One region of the Erythrobacter mangrovi genome, then DNA from elsewhere that is predicted to be linked to it. Evidence: predicted binding sites of a transcription regulator. Region 1 holds the regulator's gene; each other region holds the start of a gene.
What was found. Region 1 encodes LexA, which represses DNA repair genes until DNA is damaged. Its sites were predicted from a motif close to GTTCCNCNCTTGTTCT; they were not measured.

Region 1 (3,208 bases):
GCGGCGGCTCGCAGTTCTGTTCCTTACCGGTTTGGTGATCGAGATCGCGCTGATGCCGATCGTGCTGTTCCACTTCCATCGGGCCGGCGTGTATGGTGCCTTGGCGAACCTAGTTGCGATACCTCTGGTGACCTTCGTATCGATGCCGCTCTTGGCCCTGGCCATGGCGTTCGACATGGTAGGAATGGGCGCGCCCTTTTGGTGGCTGGCCGGGCATTCGCTCGAGCTGCTGCTCGACTTGGCCCACTTCGCCGCGGGCTTGCCCGGGGCAGTCAAGCTCGCACCTCCGGTTCCCCCGGCGGCTCTGCTGCTGTTCGTAGGTGGCGGGCTGTGGCTCGCCCTGTGGCACGGCACTCAACGACTTTGGGGCCTGGTCCCAGCCATTGCCGCAACGGTGTGGATGCTGAGCGCACCTGTGCCCGACATCCTTGTCACGCGCGATGGTCGTGACTTCGCGATAGTCGGGGAGGGCGATCAGGTGCTGGTGCTCCGCCAAAGCGAGGGCGGATATGCCCAGGACAGCTTGCTGGAGATCGCCGCAAGCGGAACCGAGCCACAGGCGCTGGCTGAATGGTCGGGCGCGCGATGCAGCGATGACTTTTGCGCGCTGGAGCTTGATCGTGGAGGGAGGACTTGGCGCCTGCTGGTTTCGCGCAGTCGTAACCTCGTTGAGGAGCGGGCGCTCGCTGCAGCGTGCGAGAAGGCAGATATCGTGATCTCCGATCGATACTTGCCTCGTGCGTGCCGCCCCGCATGGCTCAGGCTCGATCGTCGATTCCTCCAGCGTGAAGGCGGTGTTGCGCTCTATCTTGCCTCGGGCCGCATCGACACGGTAGCCCGAACGCAGGGTGAGCATGGCTGGTGGCGGCCACGCGAAGATCGGCCCCGCAGAGCGCCACCATCCACTCAGTGATAGCGGCGCAACAGTCCCGCCAGCTTGCCTTGCACCTTGACCCGGTGCGGCTCGTAGATTTGCGGTTCGTAAGCGCCATTGGCGGGATCAAGCCGTATCCGACCAGCCTCACGCCGCAAGTACTTGAGAGTCGCTTCCTCATTGTCGACCAGCGCGACCACGATTTCGCCGTCGCGTGCGGTTTCGGTCCGCTTCACCAGCGCGAAATCGCCGTCGAAGATACCCGCTTCGATCATCGAATCGCCCGACACTTCGAGCGCATAGTGCTCGCCCGGGCCGAGCAGGGCGGCCGGGACAGGCATGCTAGACTGACCCTCGATCGCTTCGATCGGAGCGCCGGCGGCAATGCGCCCATGCAGCGGCACCTGGATGATGTCATTGGCCGGTTCGGGCGCGATCGCCTTCGGAGCAATTGCTGCCGACACGGCGTCATTGGCTGCACGCGGCCGGGCTCCGCCGGTTACGGCATCTTCAGGCAGCTTGACTACTTCAAGCGCGCGAGCACGATTGGGCAAGCGCCGAATGAAACCGCGCTCTTCCAGCGCCGAAATCAGGCGGTGAACGCCCGACTTGCTCTTGAGGTCGAGCGCTTCCTTCATTTCTTCAAAACTGGGTGAAATGCCGGTCTCTTCCAGCTTTTGCTGGATGAAGCGGATCAGCTCGTGCTGCTTGGCCGTCAGCATTGGTGCGATACTCCCGTGCCGCTGTTCACAACCCGTGAACGAATAAGGAACAATTAGGCAACCATGATTCGTAAGTCAAGCAATCCCGCCACTTTTACGCTTTTCCTGTGGAACAGGTGTTCTCCATTCGGTCCAGATTGCGCGTCGGTCATGTTCAGACTCTCAGCTACGGGCCTGAACCGTGGAACAGATGGAACACAGTCCTGAATCCAAAAAATTGCCTCCAGCTCGAGCGACAAGTTCATTCGCAAGCTTGAAGGGAAATGGTGCACGCATGCCGCCAAGTTAGCGCCCGGCGGACCTGTAGGACAGGATCATCCCCGCAGAAGTGTACGGGTAGCCGACGCGACGTCGGCCTGCCGCATCAGGCTCTCACCGACAAGGAAACTGCGCACCCCTGCCAAGGCAAGGCGCTGGCAATCGGCATGGGAGGCAATGCCGCTTTCGCCGACCAGCAGGGCCCCTTGCGGCGCAAGCGGCGCAAGGCGTTCCGTCGTGGCCAGATCGGTGACGAAAGTGCGGAGGTCGCGATTGTTTACCCCGATCAGGCGCGAGCGAAGGCGCGCGGCACGTTCCATTTCGGCTTCGTCATGCACTTCGACCAGCACGTCCATCCCGTGCTCCATCGCTGCCGCTTCGATTTCTGCCATCTGCGCATCCTCGAGCGCGGCAACGATGATCAGGATAGCATCGGCACCGATGGCACGCGCTTCGGCAACCTGCCACGGGTCGACCATGAAGTCCTTGCGCAGGACGGGCAGGTCGCAGGCCGCCCGGGCTTCGATCAGGAAGTCCTCGTGGCCCTGGAAATAAGGGGCATCGGTCAGTACCGAAAGACACGCAGCCCCGCCGATGGCATAATCACGGGCATGCTGAGAAGGGCGAAAGTCCTCTCTGATCAATCCCTTGGAAGGCGAAGCTTTCTTCACTTCAGCAATCAGGCCGTAACCCCCTGCCTGCGCGCGCTCCAGCGCAGCACGAAATCCACGCGGCGCACCCTGTTCAGCGGCCAGCGCTTCAAGATCGCCCAGCGAACGAGCAGTCTTGCGCGCAGCGACTTCATCGCGCTTGGTGGCGCAGATCTCGACCAGCTTGTTCATCGTTTCACTTCGCCATTTCAATCCAGTCGGCCAGCAGCTTGGCAGCCTTGCCGCTGTCGATAGCTTCGCCAGCCATCGCCGCGCCGCTCTCCCAACTTTCGGTGGCACCGGCAACCAGTAGCGCGGCCGCCGAATTGAATCTCACCGTATCGCGATAGGGACCGCTTTCACCAGCAAGCAGTGCGGTGAGTGCCTGTGCGTTATGTCGCGAATCGCCGCCACGTATCGCCTCGAGGGGCGCATGCCCGATCCCGGCTATGCCCGCATCCACCCTCTTCATCTCGAAATCGTGCCCGGTGACGTCGGCCATTTCATTTCCGCCCGCCAGGCTCAGTTCGTCCAGCCCCTCGTCACCAGAGACGATGAAGGTACGCTTGGTACCCAATCGCGCGGTCGCGTCGCCGTAAATCGAGACATATGCGGGCCGGGCAATGCCGATCAGCTGTCGCTTGATTCCCACCGGATTAGCAAGCGGTCCCATAAGGTTGAAGATTGTCCGGCGACCCAGCTTC
Region 2 (3,208 bases), 230 kb from region 1:
GCAGCAATTCGGCAGGTGTGGTCTTCTCGGCCTGTTCGCGCCAATGGACGAACTGGCCGAGCAGGCCCACCAGCGTGTTGCGGGCGCGGGCAGGGAGTTCGTCGGTGTCGGCCAGGTCGAGGCTTGCCGCGGCAAGTGGGGCCTCGATGCGGCGGGCGTGCCGGCGCATGGCCTCAAGGGTCTTGGCGCCAAGGCCACGCTTGGGCTGGTTATAGATTCGCTCGAAGGCCAGGTCGTCGGCAGGCTGTTCGATCACGCGCAGGTAGGCGAGCGCATCGCGTATCTCGGCGCGCTCGTAGAAACGAAACCCGCCGACAATCCGGTAATTGAGGCCAATCTGTATGAAGCGATCTTCGAACTCGCGGGTCTGGTATTGCGCGCGGACGAGGATAGCGACCTGATCGAGCGGAGCGCCCTCCGCCTCGAGCCGCTCGATCTCCTCACCGACCCGTCGCGCTTCCTCGGGTCCATCCCAGATGCCGATCACGCGGACTTTCTCACCCTGCGGCAATTCGGTCCACAACGTCTTGCCAAGCCTTTCGCTGTTGGCATCGATCAGGCCCGAGGCGGCCGCAAGGATTTGCGGGGTGGAGCGATAGTTCTGCTCCAGCTTGATCACAGCTGCACCAGGGAAGTCCTTTTCAAACCGCAAGATATTGGCGACTTCTGCCCCACGCCATGAATAGATCGACTGGTCGTCGTCACCCACCACGCAGATGTTCTTGCGTGCCTGCGCCAGCAGCCGCAGCCACAGGTACTGGACCTGGTTTGTGTCCTGGTATTCGTCGACGAGGATGTATTTGAAGCGCTGCTGGTAATGTTCCAGCACATCGCGGTGATTGCGCAGCACGTTGACCACATGGAGCAGCAAGTCGCCGAAGTCGCACGCATTGAGCGCCTTCAGCCGGTCCTGATAGAGCCGATAGAACTGCGCCCCGCGCCCATTGGCATAAGCCTCGTTCTCGACCGCATCGAGATCGTCCGGGTTGAGCCCACGGTTCTTCCAGCGATCGATCAATCCGGCAAGCTGGCGTGCGGGCCAGCGTTTCTCATCAAGATCGTTTTCCTGGATCAGCTGCTTGAGCAGGCGCAACTGATCGTCGGTGTCGATGATCGTATAGTTCGGTTGCAACCCGGCCAGCTCGGCATGCCGGCGCAACATCCGCGCCCCAATCGAATGGAAGGTGCCGAGCCAGGGCATGCCTTCGACCGCGTCCCCGATATGCCGCCCGACACGCTCGCGCATCTCGCGGGCCGCCTTGTTGGTGAAGGTCACGCAGAGGATTTCGGAGGGCCACGCCCGCCGCGTCGCGATGAGATGTGCCAGTCGTGCGGTAAGCGCTGCGGTCTTGCCGGTGCCCGCTCCTGCCAGCATCAGTACTGGTCCTTCGGTGGTCAGGACGGCCTGTCGCTGCGGTTCGTTCAGGACTGCCGCATAGGCGGGAATCCGGGCATTTTCGCCATTCTGTGAGTCAGCTGGAAGGTCGGCCATGGTCACCGGAACAGCTAGGGAACGAATGGCATCAAGGCAAGGCTGCTCCCCGAATGGTGCCCGGAACCGCAGGCATTGGTGCTGCGTAGTTCGGGTGACAACAGTTTTGGAGAGCCGACATGACCAAGCTTATCCTGGCAGGCGCGGCAGCGATTGCCTTTGCCGTCGCTCCCACCTTCGCGCAGGTGGCTGAGCAACCAGGCACCACCGAACCCGCCGAAACCGCGCCTCCGGCAAATGCACCCGCCAGCACAATGGCTCCGCGCTTCGTCAGCAAGCCGGTCGTCCAGGCGACCGGAGCTTCCGACGTTCCAGCGACGGGCGACCTGCCGATCTGCAAGCCGGACCAGCAGGACAATTGCATCAATGGCTGGGAGAAAAACCGAACCGGCAATCGTCCGCTCGAATATTGGCCGGGTCTCCCTGCGAGCGAGATCGAAGAGCCGTTGCCTGCGACCCGGCCCGACGAATAGGCATGGCGTCTTTCTCTCGCGCCCCACTGTGAGGCTGGCGCGAGGCTTGGAGGGGGCGGGGCTGCTGCGGCGGTCTCGCCCCATTTTCCTGTCAGGCGTCGAGGCGCAGGAGGGTGAGCTTTGCCTTGCCCACCTTGCGTTCCGCATCGATGCGAAGCCCCTTGACTGCCACCGCTTCCTTCGCGCCGGTCTCCAGCGCGATCCAGCTTGAGCCGTCTATCCAGCCGAGCCGCAGCATCCGGTCGAGTGCCACTTGCCCCGCACCGGTATCATAGGGCGGGTCGAGCAGGATCAGTTCCTGTGCCACCTTGGCGGGCCCGAGCGTCAGCACCGAAGACTGCTGCACGGTTGCCCGGCTGCGAGCGCCCAGCGTTTCGATATTGGCCCTGATCGCCTTTACCGCCGTCGCATCCTGTTCGACGAACAGGCAGGAGGCGGCTCCGCGCGAAAGAGCCTCCAGCCCCAGTGCGCCGGAACCTGCGAACAGGTCGAGCACGTGCAGGTCTTCGAAACTGCCGAGGCGGCTGGTAAGCATGTTGAACAGCGTCTCGCGCGTGCGGTCCGCGGTCGGGCGAGTCAGGTCGCCCGGCGGCGCGGCCAGCTTGCGCCCGCGCCATTCGCCGGCGACGATCCTCACTTTCGCCCGCCGCGCGCGAGTTCGCGCTTGAATGCCTCCACCTCGCCGCGCTTGATCTCGGTCGCTTGTCCGCGGGGCAGGTCGCCGATGTGGAAGGGGCCATAGCCGATACGAAGCAGCCGGTTCACTTCAAGCCCGAGATGTTCGAGTACGCGGCGCACCTCGCGGTTCTTGCCTTCGCGCAGGGTCAGCTCGATCCAGCGATTTCGACCTGAGCCGCGCTCGAGGTTCGCCTCGATCTGGCCGTAGCGCACCCCGTCGACTTCGATCCCCTCGATCAGATCGTCAAGCTGCGCCTGCGTCACATCGCCGAAAGCCCGGGCGCGGTAGGTACGCGGTACGCCGCTCGACGGCAGTTCCATCGCCCGCTTCAGTTCTCCGTCGTTGGTAAGCAGCAACAGCCCTTCCGTATTGTAGTCCAGCCTGCCCACCGGCATCACGCGCCCTACATCCTTCGGCAGCGTGTTGCGGAGCGCGGCATAGATAGTCGTCCGCCCCTTGGGGTCGTACTCGGTGGTGAGCATTCCCGCAGGCTTGTGGAAGGCAAACAGGCGCGTGTCCTCGGCGTTGCCGACCGGCTTGCCGTCGACCGCCACGCCACGCAAA
Region 3 (3,208 bases), 1.1 Mb from region 1:
GAGTGGTTCCCGCAGGCCAACCGAACGCCGATCGACCCTAGACCGTCATCGCCTGAACCATAACAGCCAGTCGCATCCTGCGTGATACTCTCTGCGGCCGATCATCTCTTTCGCTGAAAGGATGGTCCAATGAACAAACTTGTCGTTTTCGCTGCCTCGATCGTCGCAACTTCGTCGGCCCTGACCGGGCCCCTCGCTTCACAAGATATTGTGGTTTCGCCGCCTTCCAGTTCGTCATTCGTGGCGATGGTATCGAAAGATCTTGATTCACAGTTAGCACGTCAACGCTTCGACCCACGAGCAAATGTGCACGGGATCGCCAAGGTTCGCTTTCAGGTTGGCAAAGACGGACAAGCAATCAATGTCGTCACTTACGAGGGCTCAGGCAACAGCAGGCTTGATGCGGCCGCACGTCGTGCCGTGCATGGCCTCTCGAGCCTCGCGCCGGCACCGGCCGGCGTCGCGGAAGGGCAAGTAGTCCAAGCCAACATCATCGTTGCAGATGATCAAGTGGAATTGGCGCGCCTTACCAAGCGGCTTATCCGCGAGGAAACTGCGCGGATCGCCTCATCTGCGCAGGAACGTGCAGTGCTCGCGCTGAACCTAACACCGCGCATGGTTTCCTAAGTCCCAACTGGTCGGGAACCGTCACGGAGTCGGGGCGGCATCTTTCTGCGGGGATGCCGCCCCGCGCCGGCGGAGTGCTCCCGATTATCATCCAAAGCGCGCTCGTCAGCTGCACTTTATCGGGTTGGCTAGCGTTCACAAATTGCGCCGCCGGATTCGTTTGAATCTCAAGTCCGCAGTTTCGTTTTTGCCCGCAAAATTTTTTTCCCGGATTCATTTTCCGACTTGCGCGTCGCGCCAGTCCAGCTTTTCCCACGCGTCGCTGCGTTGTAGCATTGTAATACACCTGCTCCGATCGGAACGGCGAGGCATTAAATCTTTATTGACCCTCTTGCGTGCGAGACCCTCCTGATTCAGTATTTAGTGGTCGGGTTGCCGGGGGTACCCACTAGACCTAGCTTTTCGGGCGTTCATCCCCATATCGGATGCGCGCTGAGGACGCGCCGGGCTGTGGGAAAGAACGGGATAAGTTTTCGCCCCCGAAGACACGAAAATTGCTAGGCGGGAGGGACGCCCGCCGACTCGAACACAAGCGGAACACGTGATGCAGGTCACGCCTTCCGCCAGGGGCAAGAAACGGCGGGGCACACGATGGATTTCAAAAGCGGGGATGATACGGCGATGGCACTGGATCTGGATATGCAGGACACCGCCGAAACAACGACAACACCGGCTAAGAAACAGCCCGAGAAGGCAATGACAATGGACAAGGGCGACAAGGGGTCCGACGCGCTGGTGGCGGAGGCGGCCGGCCAAGCCATGGCCGAAGCGGCCAAGGCTGCGGCTACGGTGCAGGACGACAGCAAGAAGATCCTCGATCGCCGCTTCAACGTGGTGACCGATGCCGCGCGCGATGCGAACCTGACCGATTTCGGCAAGGAAACGCTGACCGACCGCTACCTGCTGCCGGGTGAAACCTACCAGGACCTGTTCGCCCGCGTCGCCGATGCCTTCGCCGACGATCAGGACCACGCCCAGCGGCTCTACGATTATATCTCGAACCTGTGGTTCATGCCTGCGACCCCGGTGCTGTCGAATGGCGGTACCACGCGCGGCCTGCCCATTTCCTGCTACCTCAATTCGGTCAGCGACAGCCTCGATGGCATCGTCAGCACCTGGAACGAGAACGTCTGGCTCGCTTCCAAGGGCGGTGGCATCGGAACCTATTGGGGCAATGTCCGCGGGATCGGCGAGCCGGTCGGACTCAACGGCAAGACCAGCGGCATCATTCCCTTCGTGCGGGTGATGGACAGCCTGACGCTGGCGATCTCGCAGGGCTCGCTGCGGCGCGGCTCGGCCGCCTGCTACATCGATATCTCGCACCCCGAGATCGAAGAGTTCCTCGAGATCCGTAAGCCCTCGGGCGACTTCAACCGCAAGGCGCTCAACCTGCACCATGGCGTGCTGGTCACCGACGCCTTCATGGAAGCGGTCCGCGCCGGTGCGGAATTCGACCTCGTCAGCCCGCGCGACGGATCGGTGCGCAAGACCATCGATGCACGTGCGCTGTTCCAGAAGCTGGTCGAAACCCGCCTCGCGACGGGTGAGCCCTACATCGTCTTCTCCGACACCGTGAACCGGATGATGCCCAAGCATCACCGCGAACTGGGTCTCAAGGTCTCGACTTCGAACCTGTGCGCAGAGATCACCCTGCCGACCGGCATCGACCATCTGGGTAACGACCGGACCGCGGTGTGCTGCCTGTCCTCACTCAACCTCGAGAAGTGGGATGAGTGGAACACCGACAAGCGTTTCATCGAGGACGTCATGCGCTTCCTCGACAACGTGCTGCAGGACTATATCGACCGCGCGCCGGACGAGATGGCCCGCGCCAAGTATTCGGCGATGCGCGAACGCAGCGTCGGCATGGGCGTCATGGGTTTCCATTCCTTCCTCCAGTCCAAGAGCATCGGCTTCGAAAGCCCCATGGCGAAGGTGTGGAACCTCAAGATGTTCAAGCACATCAGCAGCAAGGCGGAAGAAGCCTCGCTGGTGCTGGCGCAGGAACGCGGCGCGTGCCCGGATGCGGAAGAAACCGGCGCAATGGAACGGTTCAGCTGCAAGATGGCGATCGCGCCCACCGCGTCGATCAGCATCATCTGCGGCGGCACCAGCGCCTGCATCGAACCGATCCCGGCGAATATCTATACCCACAAGACCCTGTCGGGCAGCTTCATCGTGAAGAACCCGTATCTCGAGAAGCTGCTCGACAAGAAGAGCAAGAACTCGGTCGCGGTGTGGAATTCGATTCTCGAGAAGGGCGGCTCGGTCCAACATCTCGATTTCCTCTCGGTCGAGGAAAAGGCGACCTTCAAGACCAGCTTCGAAATCGACCAGCGCTGGCTGCTCGAATTCGCTGCCGACCGCGCGCCCTATATCGACCAGGCGCAGTCGCTGAACCTGTTCATCCCGGCCGATGTCGACAAGTGGGACCTGATGATGCTGCACTTCCAGGCGTGGGAGAAGGGCATCAAGTCGCTCTATTACCTGCGTTCGAAGAGCGTGCAGCGCGCAGGCTTCGCCGGTGGCGTGGAAGCCGACAATACTGCTGATGCGGCCAAGATCGAACTGTTAGCCGCAG
Region 4 (3,208 bases), 230 kb from region 1:
CTTGTCCCACTCAATGAAGCTACGCTCGGGCATGGCGCCATTACCAATCGGCACGGTTTCGGTCAGCGCGCTTTCGGTAAGAATAAAGCCACCAACGTGTTGCGACAAATGACGCGGTATTCCAATCATTTGCTCGGTTAGTTTGAGAACCCGGCGGAGGTGCGGATCGGCCAGGTCCATACCCGTTTCGGCGGCATGCTTCTCGCTGATCTCGCGCCCCCATCCGCCCCATACGGTCTTGGCAAGCGCGGCAGTGACATCCTCGGTCAGCCCCATCGCCTTGCCCACCTCGCGGATCGCCATGCGCGGGCGGTAATGGATCACGGTGGCACAAAGGCCGGCGCGGTGGCGACCATATTTGCCGTAGATGTACTGGATCACTTCTTCGCGTCGCTCGTGCTCGAAATCGACGTCGATATCAGGCGGCTCCTTGCGCTCTTCGGAGATGAAGCGATCGAACAGCAGTGCATGCTTGGCCGGGTCGACGCTGGTAATGCCGAGGCAATAGCACACCGCCGAGTTCGCCGCGCTGCCGCGCCCCTGGCACAAGATCGGCGGATCAACCCCGCGCGCATAATCGACGATATCCTTGATGGTAAGGAAGTAGCGCGCCAGTTCGAGCTTGCCGATCAATTCGAGCTCGCGCCGGAGGGTCTGTTCGACACTGTCGGGTACACCGGCCGGATAACGCCATTGGGCTCCCTTCCAGGTCTCGCTTTCAAGGAATGCCTGCGGAGACATGCCGCCGGGGTAAAGCTCCTCCGGATATTCGTAGCGCAATTCGTCGAGCGAAAAGCTGCAGGCATCAGCCACCGCGCGCGCGGCGGCAATCGCATGCGGCCAGCGCTCGAACAGCTTCACCATGGTTGCAGGCGGCTTGAGGTAGCGCTCGGCATTGCCGTGGAGCAGGTACCCAGCAGCGGCAACAGTGGTCTTGTGCCGAATCGCGGTCATCACGTCCTGCAGCGGACGCTTGTCAGGTGTCGCATAATGCACGTCGTTGGTGGCGAGGATGGCAAGGCCATTCGCCTTCGCCAGCGCATCAAGTGTCGCAATCCGCGCAATATCGTCACCGGTATAGAGATAACTCGCAGCAAGATGGCGCAACGTCGGAAGTTGGCGGGTGAGATGGGTAAGAACCTCCGCCAGGGTTCCGCTGACATGCATCCTGCCCTCGTCAGGCCTGCCCGCTCCCGATGGGCGGAAGGGTACGACATTGCTCTCAACCTCGATGGTGAAGCTTGTGCCAAGGTCACGTGGCGGGATCAGGATCAGTTGTACGCCCTCAGCGTGCTGCGTGAGCATGGTGAGCGAGATGTCGCAGGCACCCTTGGCCTGCCATTCGCCGCCAAGCGTCGCCATCCGTCCAGCCGAGATCAGTCGGCACAGGCGTCCATAGGCCGCCCGATCGGTGGGGTAGGCGAGGAAATCCAGTCCTTCGACCGTTTCTATTCTGCAACCGATAAGTGGCTTCAGTTTAAGTGTTTTTGCCTCGACATGAACCCGTACTACCCCGGCCATCGTATTGGCATCGGCAATCCCGACCGCATCGTAACCCAGCTCACGCGCACGGGTGACCAGGTCGACCGCATCGGAAGCCCCGCGCAGGAAACTGAAACATGAAACCATCCCCAGTTCGACGAATGGTGCGCGCGGCAGCGGATCGATCGAATCCGGATCGAGGTCGATCGTTCGCCTGGGGGCCTGGAGATCGTTCTCGGGCATGGGCTAACGCTTATCCACCCGCCGCAGCGGCTATCGCGTATCCGTTGAAAGGCTCCCTGAATCGCACTTGTTCTTTATATGTTCTAAAACACGATCCTGCTAGCGGTGTGTGAAAAATGCGTCCTTTTCAGGTCGTTTACCGCAAGCCGAAAGGCGGAGTTTACCCTCTCGCGGGATGCTGCCGCAAAAGGAAGGCTTCCATGGCATCGGTCCCCGTCGCGAATAGTTTCCAAACAGATAGGCGCAGCGTCCGCAGGTGGTTGGTCGATTGTCCCGCCAGCCTGCGCACGACGGCGGGTACCCATCATGGCCGCCTGACTGACTTGTCCGAAAAAGGCGCCCGTTTCGAGGGCCCGGGCCTCCCCCCGGAAGGCGCCGACGCCATGCTCGACTGGGGGCTCAACGAAGTCTTCTGCAGGATCGCCTGGCGCAAGGACGGTGCCTGCGGGGTCTACTTCGAGCAGCCGATCCCCACCTATCTGGTGGAAGAGACGGCGCATGGCGTCGAGGAAAGTTCGATGCCGGTTGCGCAATGCGGGAATATTCCACTGGGGCAGAAGCGCGCGAGGTTGGGCACTTCCAGCACAGACTGACGGCTACGCGCACAACCCCTGCAGGAACCAATCGGGAGCGCCCCCGCGGCCATCGCCGATGATCCCCTGGCGATAGATCCAGTACCGTCGCCCGCGATCATCCTCGATCCGGTAATAGTCGCGTAGCCGGGTCGTACCGCGTTCGCGCCACCATTCGGGGGCAATCCGCTCGGGTCCCGCAACCCGCGTGACCTCATGCACCGAACCACGCCAGCGGAAGCGTTGCGGGTACCCATCGGGTGTGGCGTAGAGCACCGCGATAAGTTCAGGCCGATCGAGTATCTTCAGGGGCCTTTCGTGAAAGGCCAGCTCTCCTTGCGAGAGCGGCTCCGGTTCGAGCGGCGCCTGCCAGCGCTGCGCACATTCGGGCAAATAGCTGGCAAAGGGCACTGGGCGACGGACCGCATCTGAACCGAGGCGTACGGTGAGCCGGTCGATACAGGCTGCAAGGCTGGTACCTTGGCTCTCCGCCGCTGCCTCGATATCGTCCTGGGTCAACGCCAGTGGCTCGGCCCAGCTGGCACGCAGCCGCAACATCTCGATCCCGAATCCAGCATCCACATCGTCGAGCCGCGCGGCGAACAGACGGCAGATATGCACCGGATCGCGTGTTGCGGCGGCCATTTCGAGACGGCGGACGACCACTTCGCCATCGACCCGCCACAAGCCGAGTTCGAGGCGGCGAGCCCCCTGCCCCTTGCCTTCCAGTTCGCATGCCATGTCCACGGCAAGATCGCTTACTACCCGGTCGAGCAATTGGCGGTGTCGGATCGGCTCCATCAGTCTGCGCTGGACCAGTGGCATGTGCTGCGGGATCACCGGCAGCACCGGCTCGGGTACACGGCCAAGTAGCTGGTCGAGCCGGATCAGCGGGTTCGCCGCCGGCGACT

Region 2: the regulator LexA is predicted to act here: its motif matches at 1,500-1,515, upstream of HQR01_RS11000 (ATP-dependent helicase).
Region 3: the regulator LexA is predicted to act here: its motif matches at 1,151-1,166, upstream of HQR01_RS04410 (ribonucleoside-diphosphate reductase subunit alpha).
Region 4: the regulator LexA is predicted to act here: its motif matches at 1,795-1,810, upstream of HQR01_RS08760 (error-prone DNA polymerase).

What each region holds. Positions count from the first base shown of each region.
Region 1 covers NZ_CP053921.1:1,929,132-1,932,339, reverse strand. The annotation lists gene HQR01_RS09875 (ComEC/Rec2 family competence protein) at 1-913, shown strand, start outside; gene lexA (transcriptional repressor LexA) at 907-1,596, opposite strand; gene trpC (indole-3-glycerol phosphate synthase TrpC) at 1,911-2,696, opposite strand; gene trpD (anthranilate phosphoribosyltransferase) at 2,701-3,208, opposite strand, start outside.
Region 2 covers NZ_CP053921.1:2,163,077-2,166,284, reverse strand. The annotation lists gene HQR01_RS11000 (ATP-dependent helicase) at 1-1,492, opposite strand, end outside; gene HQR01_RS10995 (hypothetical protein) at 1,612-1,965, shown strand; gene rsmD (16S rRNA (guanine(966)-N(2))-methyltransferase RsmD) at 2,057-2,602, opposite strand; gene HQR01_RS10985 (pseudouridine synthase) at 2,599-3,208, opposite strand, start outside.
Region 3 covers NZ_CP053921.1:831,938-835,145, reverse strand. The annotation lists gene HQR01_RS04415 (TonB family protein) at 130-627, shown strand; gene HQR01_RS04410 (ribonucleoside-diphosphate reductase subunit alpha) at 1,219-3,208, shown strand, end outside.
Region 4 covers NZ_CP053921.1:1,703,546-1,706,753, reverse strand. The annotation lists gene HQR01_RS08760 (error-prone DNA polymerase) at 1-1,725, opposite strand, end outside; gene HQR01_RS08755 (PilZ domain-containing protein) at 1,842-2,318, shown strand; gene HQR01_RS08750 (Y-family DNA polymerase) at 2,322-3,208, opposite strand, start outside.